DNA from 4 places in the Streptomyces sp. NBC_00386 genome. Region 4 is predicted to be linked to each of the others. Evidence: riboswitches for the same ligand, from Rfam matches in the RefSeq annotation. Region 4 holds a riboswitch; each other region holds the start of a gene.
The links. Region 4 has a riboswitch for cobalamin ahead of OG780_RS14900 (ribonucleoside-diphosphate reductase subunit alpha). Riboswitches for the same ligand answer to the same signal wherever they lie in the genome.
Positions count from the first base shown of each region.

Region 1: linked by a shared signal. The riboswitch ahead of OG780_RS42010 ((2Fe-2S) ferredoxin domain-containing protein) and the one ahead of OG780_RS14900 (ribonucleoside-diphosphate reductase subunit alpha) in region 4 are both predicted to bind cobalamin.
Region 2: linked by a shared signal. The riboswitch ahead of OG780_RS28930 (prenyltransferase/squalene oxidase repeat-containing protein) and the one ahead of OG780_RS14900 (ribonucleoside-diphosphate reductase subunit alpha) in region 4 are both predicted to bind cobalamin.
Region 3: linked by a shared signal. The riboswitch ahead of OG780_RS31555 (cobalamin biosynthesis protein) and the one ahead of OG780_RS14900 (ribonucleoside-diphosphate reductase subunit alpha) in region 4 are both predicted to bind cobalamin.

Region 1 is NZ_CP107950.1:9,600,669-9,605,419, reverse strand. Features, by position in the region: gene OG780_RS42030 (MSMEG_1061 family FMN-dependent PPOX-type flavoprotein) at 1-177, shown strand, start outside; gene OG780_RS42025 (hypothetical protein) at 381-1,145, shown strand; gene OG780_RS42020 (ArsR/SmtB family transcription factor) at 1,505-2,299, shown strand; gene OG780_RS42015 (hypothetical protein) at 2,333-2,488, opposite strand; gene OG780_RS42010 ((2Fe-2S) ferredoxin domain-containing protein) at 2,485-2,952, opposite strand; cobalamin riboswitch at 3,006-3,196, opposite strand; partial or broken gene OG780_RS42005 (short-chain fatty acyl-CoA regulator family protein) at 3,180-3,383, opposite strand; gene OG780_RS42000 (hypothetical protein) at 4,090-4,751, shown strand, end outside.
Region 2 is NZ_CP107950.1:6,591,677-6,596,427, reverse strand. Features, by position in the region: gene OG780_RS28940 (MBL fold metallo-hydrolase) at 1-1,003, shown strand, start outside; gene OG780_RS28935 (phosphotransferase) at 1,149-1,811, opposite strand; cobalamin riboswitch at 1,884-2,029, shown strand; gene OG780_RS28930 (prenyltransferase/squalene oxidase repeat-containing protein) at 2,122-3,360, shown strand; gene OG780_RS28925 (SCO2322 family protein) at 3,357-4,013, shown strand; gene OG780_RS28920 (energy-coupling factor transporter transmembrane component T) at 4,023-4,751, shown strand, end outside.
Region 3 is NZ_CP107950.1:7,194,705-7,199,455, reverse strand. Features, by position in the region: gene OG780_RS31565 (inorganic phosphate transporter) at 221-1,462, shown strand; gene OG780_RS31560 (hypothetical protein) at 1,483-1,701, shown strand; cobalamin riboswitch at 1,861-2,001, shown strand; gene OG780_RS31555 (cobalamin biosynthesis protein) at 2,109-3,080, shown strand; gene OG780_RS31550 (cobyric acid synthase) at 3,077-4,681, shown strand; gene cobN (cobaltochelatase subunit CobN) at 4,678-4,751, shown strand, end outside.
Region 4 is NZ_CP107950.1:3,428,911-3,433,661, reverse strand. Features, by position in the region: gene OG780_RS14900 (ribonucleoside-diphosphate reductase subunit alpha) at 1-1,949, opposite strand, end outside; cobalamin riboswitch at 2,086-2,234, opposite strand; gene OG780_RS14895 (GNAT family N-acetyltransferase) at 2,287-2,808, opposite strand; gene mctP (monocarboxylate uptake permease MctP) at 2,931-4,541, opposite strand; gene OG780_RS14885 (DUF3311 domain-containing protein) at 4,538-4,751, opposite strand, start outside.

The sequences.
Region 1 (4,751 bases), 6.2 Mb from region 4:
CCGCACTGCCCCAAGGCACTCCTGCGCAGCGGGGCCTGGAAGCCGGACCAGTGGCTGTCGGCTGACGCCCAGCCGACCTCGGCCGAGGTGACGCTGGCTCAACTGCGGATGCCGGAGCTGACGATCGCCGACATCGAGCAGACGGAGGCGGATTCGCTGAAGTACCGCTACGAGTAGCGGGCCACCGACAGCGATTACCGAACCACCAGCAGCACGCCGAATCCCCGGACCGGCATGCCCCTAGAGCTCCATCGCGGGGCCTTTTGCGAGGTCACGCGCGGCGTCGGCAGTCCGGCCGACGCCTTGGCGACGGGGTTCGCCCTGCCCGATGCCGTCTGAACCAGCGGACAGGTGAGTGATCCCCCTTCTACGCTGGCGGCATGACGGGATATCCAGGCTTCGGTGTGCTCCTGGCAAGGCTGCTGGATCACAGGAAGCTGGACATCGGCACCCTGGCACGGCAATCCGGAGTCCCCGAACCCGAGCTCCAAAGGGTCTTCGCCGGCATCGCGCCGAGCCCAGCCCTGCTCCGACAGCTCGGACCCGCACTCGGTCTCCATGCCGCAGACGTATTCGTGATCGCGGGGGCGACGGTTCCGGACGACCTTGCTCCCCTGGACGCAGAGGCCAGCAGGTGGGTTCCGCAGGTCGTGAGACGTGCCGTAGAGCTCCCATCGGAGAAGAAGAGCGAGTTGCGCCACCTCGTCCGGTCGTTGCCGCAGCGGAAGGTCGTGCAGTCACCGGCGTTCCCGCGGGTCGATGTCCCGCCCCCTGGGCCGCCCGGGGCCCTGCTCGTCCGGATGCTCAGATACCGGAACCTGCATTGGATGGGCATGGCCAGGGTCTTCCACTCCCTGACCGGCCGGTACTGGTCCGCGTCCACGTACGGAATGGTGGGCGCCGGCCGCAAGGAGCTGACCCCCGACCTCGTGGCCGATTTCGGGACCGTGCTGGGCATTCCCGCCGGCGCCCTGGGCGCCCTGACCGGCGGCCCGTCTTCCGAGGAGCCCCACACACAGGAGCCGGCGGCGGTCGGCGTGGCCGAGTTGATCTGGGATCTGCGGCGCCTGACCGCTGACCAGGTGCGACACACAGGCAAAGCGGCCGCATCCATGTGGTCACCTCGACCAGATCCCCAACGCTGACTATGTGTTGAGGACCAAGCCAGTGCCCGCCAGGCAGCCGTCGATCACCTCCGGCCGGTACCGCAGCATCCTCAGTCGCGCTTCACCGCGCTTCACCGCGCGGGTGATCGGGCCAGGTCGGCGGCGCCGAGACATCGATGTCGCGTTCCTCCAGGGACCAGATGTCCTGATGCCCTCCCGCGTGCTTCGTCCATACGTATCCAGGCGAACTCGCTCGGCCTCGGCACCGCCGAACGGTGGCCCCGCGACCCTCGTCCGGCTGCGGGGCCGGCCTTGACATGCAGCCTATTGGCTGCCTAAATTAAAGGCAGCTGGAAGGCTGCATATCGACAGGCGGTGGCCTGGGTACGGGGACGGGCATGGACGAGGTGTTCAAGGCACTGGCCGATCCGACGCGGCGCGCACTGCTCGACTCGCTCAACGCACACAACGGGCAGACCCTGCGCGAGTTGTGTACAGGACTCGACATGGCCCGGCAGTCCGTCAGCAAGCACCTCGCGGTACTGGAGGAGGCCGGGCTCGTCACCACCGTGCGGCGGGGCCGGGAGAAGCTGCACTACCTCAACGCAGCGCCCGTGCACGAGATCGCTCACCGGTGGATCAGCCGCTACGACCGGACCAGGGTCCAAGCCCTGGCGGACCTGAAACTCGCCCTGGAGGAGACCGCGATGGACGCGCCGACCTTCGTCTACACCACCTACATCCGCACCACCCCGCAAAAACTCTGGCAGGCGTTGACCGAGCCCGCCTTCACCCGCCGCTACTGGTCCACGGAGTTCGCCACGGACTGGTCCGTCGGCTCACCGATGACCTGGGACAACCACGGCGTGCAGATCAGCGACCCGAAGCAGGTCGTGCTGGAGGCCGAGCCCTACAGCCGGCTCTCCTACACCTGGCACGCCATCACCCCGGAGCTGGCCAAGCGCTTCGACTGGGACGAGGAGTTGCTCGCCAAGCTGTCCGGCGAGGCCCGCTCGAAGGTCACCTTCACGATCGAGGAGACCGCCGCGCAGGTCGTGAAGCTCACCGTCGTACACGACGGATTCGAGCCCGGATCGAGCCTGGCCGAGATGGTCAGCCAGGGCTGGCCGAACGTGGTGGCAAGCATGAAGTCGCTCCTGGAGACCGGCGAACCACTCCCGGACGATGCGTGACCGGATGCGTGGCCCGACGCGTGGCTTTCCCTGTCAGGGATCGACGACATCACGAGTTGTCACATCATGGTGCATCGCCGCAACAATTCGGATCGTCATCAGTTCACCGACCCGCGCAATGACACTGCCGCCCCAGCATCGACGACGAACCAGAGAACGGGCGTCAACCAGGCCGTCTTTCGCGCTCATCGCGCCCTCCGGGGCGGGGTGAAGACGTAGAGGTCGAGGATGTCGGGGCAGGGGGCGACGCCGGGGCCACCGGCTTTCACCCAGGCGGCGATGTCGTCCGTGGCATCGGGGTCGTTGACGAGGCCGAGCCAGACCGGGCGGGCGCCCGCGGCACGTGCGGCGGCGGAGGGCTGGACGACGATCACGTTGGCGTGTTCGCACACGCCGAGGCAGGCCGCGATGCGCACCGGTGCGCTCTCGGCCAGGCGTGCCGTCTGCTGGGCGTGATCCACTCCGGTGACTTTCGGGCTTCCGCAGCAGCAGTCCCGGCAGACGACGACGCGGCACGGCGCCCGGTAGCCCGCGGCGGCGGACTTCGTCGCGTCCTCGGTGTCGTTCTTCGGGCCGCCGCAGACGGTGACCGGCACGGCGGTGACCGGCGGGACGGGTTTGGCGTGACGGGCGGGGGTGGGGAGCACGGGCAGACCTCGGGGTCAGGGCTCGTACGCGGAGCCTGGACTGTGGATGTCCTCCGCGCCGGGGCGCGGAGGTGCCAGCAGGTCTTCGGACTCGGGTTCGTCCGGACGGGGCGCCTTCCCGGTCTCCCAGTGGCTCGCGTGCCCCGCCCGTTCCCCTCACCGCTGCGCGTCAGTTCCGGATTCGCACCGGATTCCCTGGCCTCGGATGAGGCTCAACTGGCCTGATGAGGCTATCAAGTCCGTCGTACCGTCAGTTCGTGCGATCGGTCACGGGGTACGGGGTACGGGACGAACGTGCTGGTGTTCTGGTCGATCCGCAGGGACCGGCCGAGGGGCGGTACGGCGCGCTGGGGGCGGTCGAGGCGTTCGCAGACCCGGCAACCCGGGCCGATGGCGGTGGCGGCGGCATTGGTGAGGTCGATGCCGTCGGAGTGGACACGAGCATTTCCCGTACACGATGCTGCCGCCTTTGCATCTGACAGTCTCTCCGGTGAGGTTGGAGGAAGCGCCGCTGTCACCACGCCGCCCAACGGGTGTTTGTGAAGCGTCAGTAGGATCACGTCGTGCCTTCCCCGACAGTCCGCCGCTACCGCTACCTGCTGTCCACCCTGCTGGTCGTGGCACTGGTCGCATTCGGCTACTACGCTCTGCAGCCTGTCCGAGAAGCTTGTGCGCTCAACTCCGGCCCCTACGGCTCCATCTTCACCCCAGACAACGTCCACGCATCAGGCGATGGTCATTGCGGTGAAGTGCACAGGCGCTTTCAGGCCTGGCTCGGGCGATAGGTGTACCGACCGTTCGACGTCGGCGACTTCAGGTTTCCGCTGGTCAGGAGCTGCCTGACAGTCGCTGAAGGGCCGGTTGGCGGGCCCCTGGTCAGTGGTGCCGTGGCTGTTGCCAGTGCCCGTTCACCCGATCCGAGGGGTACGACGGACCTCGTCGGCCGGACCGCGTCGTACATCCTGTCGGCCGCCCTCGCGGTCATCATGGTGCGGCGGTCTCCGCGGGAAGGGCGGGGTTCGCGTCATCCGATGAACTCGGACGAGGCACCACGGGGTCACCCCTGGGGCCAGAGTCTCTGGCAGCGCTCGTACTCTTCGTTCACTCACATCAATCAAACACAGCGAAGAGACGACAGAATCGATGATCGGCAGCTTTGTGGCCCTCGTGGTGGCCCCCTTGGCCATGGCCGGGCTGGCTCGATGGGCGGCGGCAAGGAGGCGCCACGGCCTGGCAGCGGGCCGGGCCGTTCACTTCCGCTGCCGACTCGACGGCCGCAAGGGCCGACTGCTGGCCGACCCGCGCCTCGACGGACCCGTCTTCCTCGACCGCTCCGGCAGTGCCACTGCCCTGCCGCGCGGCGGCGAGGCCCTGGACGCGACGGTCACCACCATGGGTCAGGCCGCCTTCGAGAAGGTCGGCCTGCGCTACCGGACGCCCGACGGCCAGGTGTTGCGGCTGGGCCTGGGCACACACGACGCGCGGACGATCGGCGCCTGGCTGAGCGAACAGGCCCACCCGACCCTCGCACCCGCCCGCCGGCCGCTGTTGCCGACCGCGCCGCTATGGGCGGTGCTGGCGCTCGTGGCGTCGCTGTTCGTGGGCTTGGCAGCAGCGGACTTCGCCCTGCTCGGGAAACACGCCTCCGCCGAGGTCGTCCGTCTGAACCGGGCCGAGGACGGCTGCATCGTCAGCTGGGACGACGGTTTGCAACATACGACTGTGGACTGCGACACGGCAGACGTCGACCCCGGCGATCACGTCCCGATCATCGCGCTGCCCTGGCCCTTCCTGGGTGAGGCCAT
Region 2 (4,751 bases), 3.2 Mb from region 4:
GTTGGTGTACCTGGTCGACACCGACGCGGGGCCCGTGCTCGTCGACACCGGCTGGGACGACCCGGCCTCCTGGGACACCCTCGTCGAGGGGATCACCGGCTGCGGGACCTCGGTCGCGGAGATCCACGGCGTGGTCATCACCCACCACCACCCCGACCACCACGGTCTGTCGGGCCGGGTCCGGGAGGCGTCCGGTGCCTGGATCGCGATGCACGCCGCCGACGCGGCGATCGTCCGGCGCACCCGGGAGACCCGGCCCGAGGGCTGGTTCGCCTACATGGCCGCCAAACTGGAGGCCTCCGGAGCCCCGGAGGAGCATGTCGCCCCGCTCCGCGAGGCACCCCGCTCGCTCCGCCGCCCCAGCACCCTGCCCGGCTTCTCCCCCGCGCTGCCCGACCGTGAGATCGTCCCCGGCGAACTCCTGCCCCTGCCCGGCCGCCGGCTGCGTGCCGTCTGGACCCCCGGCCACACACCCGGGCACGTCTGCCTCCACCTGGAGGAGGCCCACCCTGACCGGCTGCCCGGCAACGGACGTCTGTTCTCCGGCGACCACCTGCTGCCGAGGATCACCCCGCACATCGGTCTCTACGAGGACCCGGACACCCACGGGCGCCCTCCCTACGCGACCGGGATCGAGGGCCTCGGGGAGATCGCCGACCCGCTCGGCGACTACCTCGACTCCCTGGAGCGCGTCGGCCGTCTCGCCCCCGCCGAGGTCCTCCCCGCCCACCAGCACGTGTTCACCGACGCCCCGTCCCGGGTCGCGGAGTTGCTCGCGCACCACGAGGAGCGGCTGACCGGCCTGCTCACGCTGCTCTCCGTACCGCTCACGCCCTGGCAGCTCGCCGAACGCATGGAGTGGAACCGCCCCTGGGCCGACATCCCCTACGGATCACGGAACATCGCGGTCTCCGAGGCCGAGGCCCACATCCGCCGACTGGTGAAACTGGGCCGGGCGGAAGCGGTGACGGGCAGCGACCCGGTGACCTACACGGCGGTGTGACACGGCCCCACCGACCCAGCCCGGCCGAGCCCACACCCGGCCTATCACCCAGCCCGCCCGAGCCCACGCACTCCGATCACCCGGCCCGGCGTCACCCGCCCCGGCCGATCACTCAGCCCGACAGCTCCCGCGCTCAGCCGATCGCTCAGCCCAGCAGCTCCCGTATCAACGCGTCCGCCTCGCCCAGGAGTCCGACCTCACGCGTGCTCATCGTCGGGTTGGCCGCCCTGCGCGACCCCGCTTCCACGAGTCCCGCCTCGGTCACCTGGTCCTCGTTCCCGTCGAGCAGCGCCTCCAGCGTCTCCTCGGCCACGCCCCCGATCGCCTCGCCGCCGACGGCGACCTGGGCGAGGATCACGGCGGACATGGCCCAGTCGAGACCGGGTGCCCCCTCCTCCGCGTTGGACCAGTCGATGACCTTCGGCCCGTCCGGGGTGAGCATCACGTTGTCGGGGTGCAGATCCAGGTGCAGCACACGGACGGCGGGGTCGGCGGAGAGCCGCGCGGGCACGACGTGCAGCTTGCGCAGCAGCCTGGCCAGGGTGAGGCCCGCTTCCTGGGCGGAGAGCAGGCCCTGGCCGAAGGCCTCCAGCATGGTCGGCCCGGACAGCCGCTCCATCACCAGGTCCCCGCCGGTCGCGGCCCGCACCCCCGGCACCGGATAACCGTGCGAGCGCACGTGCTGCATCACGGCCGCCTCGGCCGTCGCGTCGCCCCAGCCCTCGCGGTCCCGCCGCAGCACCCACGCCTCGTCGATCTCGTAGACGTCCGCCGAACGCCCCGAGCCGAGCAGTCTCCCCGTTCGCATGACCCGAACCTAGCGGATGTCGCCCAGGTCACTCCGGGCCCGTGCCCCAGGCAACACCCGGCGGAATCCGGGCGGCCGGTAGAGTGTGCGCGTCGTCATCACACCCTTACGAGGAGAAGCCGGTGCGAATCCGGCGCTGACCCGCAACCGTGATCCACTTCGGTGGTGAGCCGGATCGCCTCGCACGGGACGTGACCGGCTCGCGCCCTCGGCAGCCCGCCGACGGCCGGCATCGTCGAGGGATACGGAGCCGGAGCCGCCCGGATACCCCAGCGTGCCCGGTGCTGCCCGGCTCCCCGCAGGGAGAGTCATGTTTGTTCGCCGCACCGCAGCGGTACTGGCCGCCACCGCCGTCATCGGGGCGGTCGTCGCACCGGCCGCCTCCGCCGACTCCTCCCCGTCGCCGTCGCCCTCGGTGGCGCTGCCCTCGGGCCTGTTCGGCTCCGGCGACCCGACCTACGACGGCGTGTGGCGCCAGTCGCTCGCGCTGCTCGCGCAGCACACCGTCGGTGTGCGGCCCGCCGAGAAGGCCGTGGACTGGCTGACCGGCCAGCAGTGCGCGAACGGTGCCTTCGCCGCGTACCGCGCCGACGCGACCGCCGCGTGCGACGCGAAGACGCAGGTCGACACCAACAGCACCGCGGCCGCCGTCCAGGCCCTCGCCGCACTCGGCGGGCACGACGACGCCACCGGCAAGGCCGTCACCTGGCTGAAGTCCGCGCAGAACAAGGACGGCGGCTGGGGCTACATGGCCGGCGGACCCAGCGACACCAACTCGACGTCCGTCGTCATCGGCGCGCTGAAGGCGGTCGGCAAGAAGCCCGCGAGCGTCTCCAAGGACGGCAAGTCCCCCTACGACGCCCTGCTGAAGCTGTCGATGCCCTGCGAGGGCGAGGGCGGCGGCGCCTTCGCCTACCAGCCCGACAAGAAGGGCAAGCTGGCGGCGAACGCGGACGCGACCGCGGCGGGCGTGACGGCCGGCATGGGCCAGGGCTTCGCGGCGGCGACCGGCTACGCGTTCGACCTCACGGGTTGCCACGTCCTCGACACTCCCGACATGGCGACCGCGGCGGGGAACGGCGCCGGCTATCTCGCCAAGGCGCTGGCGAAGACCTCGTACCTGAAGTCCGCGCTCCCCGGCGCCGCGGACCAGCCCGACTACGGCAACACGGCGGACGCGGTCGTGGCCCTGTCGGCCATCGGTGCGACGAAGACCGCGCAGAAGCCGCTCGCCTGGCTGGAGAAGAACTCCGCGGACTGGGCGGCCAAGTCCGGCCCCGCCGCGTACGCGCAGCTGATCTTCGCCGCGCACACCTCCGGCACCGACCCGCGCGACTTCGGCGGCAAGGACCTCGTGGCCCAGCTCAACGCCACCGGCCCGGCGCCGGCCGCGGCGGGCGCCTCGGCGAGCCCGAGCGAGAAGAAGAACGACGAGAAGAAGGACGACGGCAACGGGCTCGGCGTCTGGTGGATCGTCGGCGTCGGCCTGGTCGCGGGCATCGGCATCGGCTTCCTGATCAGCGGCCGCAACAAGAAGCGCCAGCTGTGACCGCCCGTCGGACGACCGCGCCCCTTCTGGCCCTGGCGCTGGCTCTCCTGCTCCTCGTCCTCGGCGGCGCGGGGCAGGCCGGAGCCGTCGGCTACCGCTACTGGTCCTTCTGGGACCTGACCGGCGGGAAGTGGACCTACGCCACCCAGGGTCCGTCGACCGCGCGGCCGTCCGACGGCGACGTCCAGGGCTTCCGCTTCGCGGTGAGCGAGGACTCCCAGCACGCCGTACAGCCGCGCGGGGAGCGGGAGTTCGCCGCGATATGCGCCAAGACGCCCGCCCGGCACGGCAAGAAGCGGGTGGCCCTGGTCATCGACCCGGGTACGGCCGCCGACGCGCCGTCCGGTGAGCAGCCGCCGTCCGCGCGCACCGCCTGCGCCCAGGTCTCCCCCGACGCGAGCACCGCGGAGGCCCTGGCCGCGGTCGCGGGCCCCCTGCGCTACGACACCAACGCCCTGCTGTGCGCCATCACGGGCTATCCGCGGACGGGCTGCGGCGACCCGGTCGCGGCCGGCGGACCGACCGCGTCCGCCCGCCCGCACACCTCAGCACCGACCCGGCAGGGCCCTTCGGTGGGCCTGCTCGCGGGAGCGGCCGCGGTGGCCGTGCTGGGTGCGGCGGCCGTCTGGCAGGCCCGTCGGCGCAGGGGCTAGGCGCAGGTCATGACCGAGTCCGACCGCCCCACCGCCTCCACGGGCGACCGCCCCACGGCGCGATGGGGCTCCGCCCTGCCCGAACGGGACCGGAAACCCCGGGTGTCGGCCCCCAGGCGCCCGGCCCCGGACCCGGACCCGGACGCGAACGCGGATGAGACGACGGCCCCGCCGAGCACCGACCCGGTGGGGCCGTCGCCGAACTCCCGCCCCCGCGCTCTCCCCTTCTCCCTCCCCCGCAGCCGTACGAGCGGCACGAGCGGTACGCGTACCGTCTCCGTCGCGAACCGGGCCGACGCCCTGCACCCCGGGGCCTGGTGGATCTGGGCGCTGGGGCTCGGTACGGCGGCCTCCCGCACCACGAATCCGCTTCTGCTCGCGCTGCTCATGGCGGTGGCGGGGTTCGTGGTGGCCACTCACCGCACCGACGCCCCCTGGGCCCGCTCCTACACCGCGTTCGTGAAACTGGCGGCGGCCGTCCTCGTCATCCGCCTGGCCTTCGCCGTCTTCCTCGGCTCCCCGATCCCCGGCACGCACGTGATCGTCACCCTCCCCGAGGTCCCCCTCCCGCACTGGGCACAAGGGGTGCGCATCGGCGGCCGGGTCACCGCCGAGGGCCTGCTCTTCGCGCTCTACGACGGCCTGAAGCTGGCCGCCCTGCTCGTCTGCGTCGGCGCGGCCAACGCCCTCGCCAACCCGGCACGGCTCCTCAAGTCGCTGCCGGGAGCGCTGTACGAG
Region 3 (4,751 bases), 3.8 Mb from region 4:
CCGCTCAAACCCGCCCCGACCGGGACGGTCCACCACGAGCTCCGACCCCAAGCGGAGTACGGAATTCCGCATCCGTTCGAACCTGGCGAGCCGCCCATCGACGTAAGCGGAATGACGATCCACTGTTCAGGACACCGTCAAGTCCGACTCAGTTCATCTTCCGTTCACCCAGGTTGCCTACGGTCCCCCTGCCACTGACGTCCAACAGAAGCCTGGGTAAATGGAACACATCACGCTCCTCCTCGGAATCGTGATCGTCACCGCTCTCGTGTTCGATTTCACGAACGGTTTCCACGACACCGCCAACGCGATGGCCACCACCATCTCGACCGGCGCACTCAAGCCCAAGGTCGCGGTGGCCATGTCCGCCGCCCTCAACCTTGTCGGCGCCTTCCTCTCGGTGGAGGTCGCCAACACGATCTCCAAAGGCCTCGTCGATGAATCCGGCATCCAGCCAGAAGTGATCTTCGCCGCCCTCGTCGGCGCGATCCTCTGGAACCTGGTGACGTGGCTCGTCGGACTCCCGTCCAGCTCCTCGCACGCCCTCATGGGCGGCCTGGTCGGCGCCACCATCGCCTCCGCCGGTACCGGCGCCGTGCACGGGGACGTCCTGGTCGGCAAGGTGCTCCTGCCCGCCGTCGCTGCCCCGATCGTCGCCGGTCTGGCCGCGATGTTCGCCACCCGGCTGTCGTACAAGCTCAGTGGCAACGCCGACACCAAGGCCACCAAGAAGGGCTACCGCGCCGGCCAGATAGCCTCCGCGGGCCTGGTCTCGCTGGCCCACGGCACCAACGACGCGCAGAAGACGATGGGCATCATCACCCTGGCCCTGGTCGCCGGTGGCGCCGTCGCTCCCGACTCCGACCCGCCGGTCTGGGTCATCCTCTCCGCCGGTCTGGCCATCGCGCTCGGCACCTACCTGGGCGGCTGGCGCATCATCCGCACGATGGGCAAGGGCCTGACCGACCTCCAGCCGCAGCAGGGCTTCGCCGCCCAGACCAGCGCGGCGACGGTCATCCTGGCCTCCTCGCACATCGGTTTCTCCCTCTCCACCACGCACTCGGTCTCCGGCTCCGTGATGGGCGCGGGCCTCGGCCGCAAGGGCGGTGTGGTCCGCTGGTCCACCGCCAAGCGGATGGTCGTCGCCTGGATCCTCACGCTGCCCGCCGCCGCCCTGGTCGGCGCGCTCGCCGAATGGGTGACCGGTTTCGGCGCCTGGGGCACCACGCTGGTCGCCGTGTTCCTGGTCGGTTCGAGCTTCGCGATCTGGCGCCGCTCGCGCCGCGAGGTGATCGACCACAACAACGTGAACGACACCGAGGAGCCCGCCGGTGTGGTGACCACGGCCATCGCCGCCGTCACCCCGCCCCCGGCCGGCACCGTGGCCGAAGGCCTCACGGCCACCATCCCGGCTCCGGCCGAGCCCGCGGCGAACCCGTCGGCGCCGTCCCGAGTGGCCTGAGAACCGAAGGAAGAAACAGCATGAGCATCGACTGGTCAGCCCTCGGGTCCGTCTTCGGGGTCAGCCTCGGAGTGACCGTGGCCCTCGTCGCCCTCTTCACCCTCGGCGTAGCCGGCCTCTCCAAGAAGGAGTCCGCCCAGGGCGGATCCGCGGTCGCGGCGGCCACCGGCGCGTACGTCTGCTTCGCGGCCTGCGCCGCGGCGGTGGCGTACGGCATCTCCCTGATCATCACCAAGTAGCCCGGCAGGCGCCGCCCGGAACCGGGCTGCGCCGAGCGGTACCGCGCGTGGGGTGCGGGACGGATCACCGTCCCGCACCCCACGCGTATGCCGTCCCGCCCCCACGCGTATGTGGGCCTGCGCACACTGTCCCTCCGCAGGTCAACAGCCAGTTGACGGCCGTTCTCACCCCGTGGTGGACTGCCGGAGCCAAGTACGGCGGCATGAGAGGAAGCCGGTGCGAATCCGGCGCGGTCCCGCCACTGTCATCGGGGAAGAAACTCCCCGGGAGCCAGGAACTCTCACCGCCGGTCTCGTCGAACCAGGGCGTGGACACCCTGAGTGAGGACATATCGCCATGCGCGGCTGCCCGTTGCCCGTTTCGCTGAGTACGAGGGTTCCGCTCCACCCCACGGCCGGCTGACCCCGTGCGTGCCGATCGCGTCTTCGCGTACGGCGCCGCCGCCGGCCTCCTCGGCGACCTGCTGCTCGGCGATCCCCGCCGAGGGCATCCGGTCGCCGCGTTCGGGCGGGCCGCCGCGGTCGTGGAGCGGACACTGTGGCGGGACCACCGCGGGTGGGGCGCCCTGCACACCGCCGTCTGCGTCGGCGGTGCCACCGGACTCGCCGCGCTCGCGAGCCATTGCGTACGCGGCTCACGTACCGCCTCCGTCGCCCTGACCGCCGCCGCCACCTGGGCCGTCGTCGGGGGAACCTCCCTCGGCCGCGAGGCGCGGGCGGTCGGCGGCGCGCTCGCGGCCGGTGATCTCGACGCGGCCCGGGAGCGGCTGCCGCACCTGTGCGGACGCGATCCGCAGGCGCTGGACGCCGACGGCGTCGCGCGCGCCGTCGTCGAGTCCGTCGCCGAGAACACCTCCGACGCCGTCGTGGGCGCCTTGGTCTGGGGCGCCGTCGGCGGTGTGCCGGGACTTGTCGCCTTCCGCGCCGTGAACACGCTCGACGCGATGGTCGGACACAAGTCCCCCCGCCACCGGCGCTACGGCTGGGCCTCCGCCCGGCTCGACGACGTCGCCGGCTGGCCCGGAGCCCGGCTGACCGCCGTCCTCGCGGCCGTGGCCGGATCCGACCCGCGCGGTGCCGTACGCGCCTGGCGCGCGGATGCCCGCAAGCATCCGAGCCCCAACGCCGGGCCCGTGGAGGCCTCGTTCGCGGGCGCGCTCGGTGTGCGGCTCGGCGGCACCCTCTCGTACGGCGGACGCGTCGAGCACCGGCCCGTGCTCAACGGCGCGGGGCGCGCCGTCCACGTCCACGACATCGAACGGGCCGTACGGCTCTCCCGGCGCGTCGGCTGGCTCGCGCTCGGCGTGAGCGCCGCCGGCCGGATTCTGCTCACCGGAACCGGACGGGTTCCGGCCACCAGGAAGGGACGCACCGCATGAGCGGCGGGCTGCTGATCGCCGGAACCACCTCGGACGCCGGCAAGAGTGTCGTGACCGCCGGGATCTGCCGGTGGCTGGCGCGCCAGGGCGTCAAGGTCGCGCCCTTCAAGGCGCAGAACATGTCACTGAACTCGTTCGTGACGCGCGAGGGCGCCGAGATCGGGCGGGCGCAGGCCATGCAGGCGCAGGCCGCCCGCGTGGAGCCGACCGCGCTGATGAATCCCGTGCTCCTCAAGCCGGGCGGCGACCGCACCAGTCAGGTCGTCCTGATGGGCAGACCGGTGGGCGAGATGAGCGCGCGCGGGTTCTTCGGAACGGCCGGACCCTCGGAGCGGCCGCCGTCGGCCGAAGCGTCCGCCGCGTCCGCCGGGGACAGGCTGCGCGGGGGACGCCAGGAAGCACTCCTGGCGACCGTCCTCGACTGTCTGGCTCAGTTGCGGGGCACGTATGACGCGGTGATCTGTGAGGGAGCCGGCAGCCCGGCCGAGATCAATCTGCGGCGCACCGACATCGTCAACATGGAGGTGGCGCGGAACGCGGGGCTTCCCGTGCTCGTCGTCGGCGACATCGACCGGGGCGGGGTGTTCGCCTCGTTCTTCGGGACGGTCGCGCTGCTGTCGCCCGAGGACCAGGCGCTCGTCGCCGGGTTCCTCGTCAACAAGTTCCGGGGCGACGTCAGTCTGCTGGAGCCCGGTCTCGACATGCTGCACGGCCTGACCGGGCGGCGCTCCTACGGCGTCCTGCCCTTCCGGCACGGACTCGGCATCGACGAGGAGGACGGCCTGCGCGTCTCGCTGCGCGGGGCCGTCCGCGAGTCGGCCGTCTCCTCCCCCGTCGGCGAGGACATCCTGCGGGTCGCCGTCTGCGCGGTCCCGCTGATGTCCAACTTCACCGACGTGGACGCGCTGGCCGCCGAACCGGGTGTCGTCGTGCGGTTCGTGGACCGGGCCGAGGAGCTGGCCGACGCGGATCTCGTCATCGTGCCCGGGACCCGGGGCACGGTGAAGGCACTCGCGTGGCTGCGCGAGCGCGGTCTCGCGGAGGCGATCGCGCGCCGGGCCGCCGAAGGGCGTCCCGTGCTCGGCATCTGCGGTGGCTACCAGATCCTCGGACAGCACATCGAGGACGAGGTCGAGTCGCGCGCCGGTCATGTCGACGGGCTCGGACTCCTGCCCGTACGCGTGCGGTTCGCGCGGGAGAAGACGCTGACGCGGCCGGTCGGCGAGGCCCTCGGCGAACATGTCGAGGGGTACGAGATCCATCACGGCGTCGCCGAAGTCACCGGCGGCGAGGCGTTCTTCTCCGATGACCAGGGACACAGCCTGGACGGGTGCCGGGTCGGCGCCGTCTGGGGCACGCACTGGCACGGATCACTTGAGTCGGACGGTTTCCGGCGGGCCTTCCTGCGCGAGGTGGCCGCCGCCGCGGGCCGTCGCTTCGTACCGGCCCCGGGCACGTCGTTCGCGGCGCTGCGCGAGGAGCAGCTCGACCTGCTCGGCGACCTGATCGAGGAACACGCGGACACGGACGCGCTGTGGCGGCTCATCGAGTCCGGCGCGCCGCAAGGACTGCCCTTCATTCCACCGGGAGCACCCGTATGAGCACAGTGTTGTTGTTGTCGACCGCCGACACGGATCTGCTGGCGGCCCGCGCCAGTGGCGCCGGTTACCG
Region 4 (4,751 bases):
ACCAGGTAGGAGTTGACCTGGAGGAACTCGCCGGAGAGCGTCTCGCGCTTGAACAGGTTCGACACCTGCGGCTCGATGCACTCGTACACGCCCGCGATGGACGCGATGGTCGCGGTCGGCGCGATGGCCAGGAGCAGCGAGTTGCGCATGCCGACCTCGGCGATCCGCTGCCGCAGGGCCGCCCAGCGCTCCGGCCAGTTCAGCTCGACGTCGAAGTGGTCCGGGTGCAGGACGCCACGGGCGGTACGGGTCTTCTCCCAGGCCGGGAGCGGCCCGTTGCGCTCGGCGAGGTCCGCGGACGCCTCGTAGGAGGCGAGCATGATGCGCTCGGCGATCCGGGTGGACAGCGCGCGGGCCTCGGGCGAGTCGAAGGGCAGCCGCAGCTTGAAGAAGACGTCCTGGAGACCCATCGCGCCGAGGCCCACCGGACGCCACTTGGCGTTGGAGCGGCCCGCCTGCTCGGTCGGGTAGAAGTTGATGTCCACGACACGGTCGAGGAAGGTGACCGCGGTGCGCACGGTCTCGTCGAGCCGTTCCCAGTCGATGTCGTCACCGACCACGAACGCGCCCAGGTTGACCGAGCCCAGGTTGCAGACCGCCGTCTCCCCGTCGTCCGTCACCTCCAGGATCTCGGTGCACAGGTTCGAGGAGTGAACGGTGTGACCCGGCTCCGCCGTCTGGTTGGCCGTGCGGTTGGCGGCGTCCTTGAAGGTCATCCAGCCGTTGCCGGTCTGCGCGAGGGTGCGCATCATCCGGCCGTACAGGTCGCGGGCCGGGATGGTCTTCCTGGCGAGGCCCGCCTCCTCGGCCTTGCGGTACGCGGCGTCGAACTCGTCACCCCACAGGTCGACCAGCTCCGGCACGTCGGCGGGGGAGAACAGCGACCAGACGCCGTCCTCGTTCACCCGGCGCATGAACTCGTCCGGGATCCAGTGCGCGAGGTTCAGGTTGTGCGTACGCCGGGCGTCCTCACCGGTGTTGTCGCGCAGCTCCAGGAACTCCTCGATGTCGGAGTGCCAGGTCTCCAGGTACACCGCGGCCGCGCCCTTGCGCCGGCCGCCCTGGTTCACCGCGGCGACCGAGGCGTCGAGCGTCTTGAGGAACGGGACGATGCCGTTGGAGTGCCCGTTGGTGCCGCGGATCAGCGAACCGCGCGAACGGATACGGGAGTACGAGAGGCCGATGCCGCCCGCGTGCTTCGACAGGCGCGCCACCTGGTGGTAGCGGTCGTAGATGGAGTCCAGCTCGTCCAGCGGGGAGTCGAGGAGGTAGCAGGACGACATCTGCGGGTGCCGCGTACCGGAGTTGAAGAGCGTGGGGGAGGAGGGGAGATAGTCCAGGCGGCTCATGAGCCGGTAGAGCGCGGCGACTTCGTCCACCGAGCGGGCGGTGTCGTCCTCGGCGAGGCCGGAGGCCACCCGGAGCATGAAGTGCTGGGGCGTCTCGACGACCTTGCGGGTGATCGGGTGCCGGAGCAGATAGCGGCTGTGCAGCGTGCGCAGCCCGAAGTAGCCGAAGCGGTCGTCGCCCTCGGAGTCGATGAGCGCGTCGAGGCGGGCCGTGTGCAGCCGGACGAACGCGGCCGTGCGGTCGGCGATCAGGCCCTCGCGGTGGCCGACGACGACCGACTCGGAGAAGGTCGTGACGCCCTGGGAGGCGGCCTCCTCGGTGATGGTGATCGCCAGCAGACGGGCGGCCAGCCGGGAGTAGACGGGATCCTCGGAGATGAGACCCGCGGCCGCCTCGGTGGCCAGTTCGCGCAGCTCGGCCTCGTCGGCGCGGGCGGACCGGCCGCGCAGCGCCGCGGCGGCGACCCGGCCGGGGTCGGCGTCGGGGAGGTCGGCGGTGAGATCGGTCAGGGTCCGCAGCAGCGCGGTTCCGGGACCGTCGGTCTTCACCCGGGCCTGCTGCGCGGTCACTGAAGCCGGATCGGCTGGCGCGATGGTCACGTGGGGATCTCCCTCGCTCGGCACGGGGCCTTGCGGGCAGGAGCGGGGCACACGGGAGCGCTTCAGGGCAGCAGCGCACCGCGCGTCCACCAGCCCATTCCGCGAGGCCCGGACGTCGTCGGCACCCGGGCCGGACGGCCGGGGCGCGCTGTCGGCAGGTCCTCGGACTGACACGAGAGCGGGCCCGCACACACGCGAACACGCACAAGTACACCGTTGCGGGACAGTTCCGGATTCGCACCGGATTCCCCTGCGGCGACAGCGACCATGAGCATACATCTTGTGCCGGGCTTCGGGACTGCCCCCACATCTTGTGTCCGCTTGGTGCCGAAGAGCGCTACGGAGTGTGTCGGAGCGTCAACTCGTAAGTGAGCAGCCGGATGTCGTCGAGCTCCGGAAGCGGGTTCCGGTCGCGGTCGGGCGTACGGGTGAAGCCCACGCGCTCGTAGACGCGGTGGGCGCTGTGCAGGCTGCCCTGGGTGGACAGCACCACGCGCGTACAGCCGCCCTCCAGAGCCCGTGCCCGCCCGACACAGGCGCGCACGAGGGCTTCACCGGCACCCCGGCCGCGTGCCTCCCGTGCGACCGCGAGCATCCGGATCTCGGCCTCCCCGGCGCGCGCGAAGTCGGCCATGGGGCTGCCGTCCGTCACGAAGGTCACACTGCCGAGCACCCGCTCCCCGTCCACGGCGACCAGCACTTCGGAGACGGCCGCGCGCTCCGCGACGCCTCGCAGCTTTCCGAGGTACGGGTCGCTCTCCCCGAAGTCGAGCAGTCCGTCGCCGAGACAGGCCTCGGCCGTGATCTCGGCCACCGTGGGGTACTCCTCTGGCCGCGCGGGCCGGATGACGATGTCCATGCGGGTGAGTGTGCCCGACCGGCACGGCGACGGGCCGCCGGTTTTCACCGGCGGCCCGTCGTTCCCGGCCGTCGCCCGGACCTGCCCCGTGACCCCGCGGCCAGGACAGGTCTCCGGCTCTCCTAGTGGCTCGCGTCCGCCGTGGCCGGCGGGAGTTCCGTCTCGACGCCCGCGTCGCCCGCGTCGGCCGTGTAGTCCCCGGGCGAGGTCTCGTCCACGCCCTCCGGGGCCTTGAGCGCCCTGAGGGCGAAGGTGAGGACGACGGCCACGGCCACGTTCAGGACGAACGCCGTCAGGCCGATGTAGCCGATCTCCCCGATCCCGGGGATCTCCTTCGAGCTGCCGCCGAAGTGCTTCTGGGTCGGGGAGGCCACTCCGTAGGCGGCGATCGTGCCGTAGAGCATGCCGACCGCCCAGCCGCCCAGCAGCGCCCAGCGGTGGAACCAGCGGGTGAACAGCCCGCCGACCAGGGAGGGGAAGGTCTGCAGGATCCAGATGCCGCCCAGCAGCTGGAAGTTGATCGCGACGGTCTTGTCCATGGTCAGGACGAAGACCAGCGCGCCCACCTTCACCAGCAGCGAGACCAGCTTGGAGACCTTGGTCTCCTGCCGCGGGGTCGCGTCCGGGTTGATGAAGTCCTTGTAGATGTTGCGGGTGAAGAGATTCGCGGCCGCGATCGACATGATGGCCGCCGGGACGAGCGCGCCGATCCCGATGGCGGCGAAGGCGACGCCGGCGAACCAGTCGGGGAACATGTTCTCGAAGAGCTGGGGGATGGCGAGCTGGCCGTTGGTGACCTTGACGCCGGCCGCGATCGCCATGAACCCGAGCAGGGCGAGCAGGCCCAGCATCAGCGAGTACAGCGGCAGGATCGTCGTGTTGCGGCGGATCACCTCCCGGCTGCGGCCGGACAGTGTGGCCGTGACCGAGTGCGGATACATGAACAGCGCCAGCGCCGAGCCGAGCGCGAGGGTGGCGTACGTCCACTGGCCCGCCTCGGCGGGGACGAGCCCCCCGGCGCCCGCGGCCGTGTACTTGTCGCTCGCCGCCTTGAAGATCTCGTCGAAGCCGCCCAGCTTGATCGGGATGTAGATGACGGCCACCGCGATCACGATGTAGATCAGGGCGTCCTTCACGAACGCGATCAGAGCGGGGGCCCGCAGGCCCGAGGAGTAGGTGTACGCGGCCAGCACGCCGAAGGCGATGAGGAGCGGCAGGTCCTTGACGAACCAGTTGGCACTGTCGCCGCCGCCCACGCCCATCACGTCCAGGACGGCCTGGATGCCGACGAGCTGGAGCGCGATGTACGGCATGGTGGCCAGGATGCCGGTGACGGCCACGGCGAGGGACAGGCCCTTGGAGCCGAAGCGGCCGCGCACGAAGTCCGAGGTCGTGACATAGCCGTGCCGGTGGGAGACCGACCACAGGCGGGGCAGGAAGGTGAAGATCAGCGGATAGACCAGGATCGTGTACGGCACGGCGAAGAAGCCGGCCGCGCCCGCCGCGTAGATCGCCGCGGGCACCGCGACGAAGGTGTACGCCGTGTAGAGGTCGCCGCCGAGCAGGAACCAGGTCACCCAGGTGCCGAAGGACCGTCCGCCCAGGCCCCACTCGTCGAGGGTGTGCTCGTCGGCGGCTCTGCGCCAGCGCGCGGCCAGGAAGCCCAGGACCGTGACGGCCAGGAAGAAGAAGACGAAGACACCGAGGGCGACGCCGTTCACACCGTCCTTCATGCCTCCGCACCTTCCTTCGCCGAGGTGCGGGCCCGCTGGTCACGTCGCCAGAGCTGGTACGCGACCACCGTCAGCAGCGTGGAAAGGGGTACCCACAGCAGTTGGTACCAGTAGAAGAACGGGATGCCGATGAACGCCGGGTCGGTCTTCGTGTAGGAGCCGACCCACAGCATCGCCCCGAAGGGCGCGAGCAGACAGAGGGCGATCACC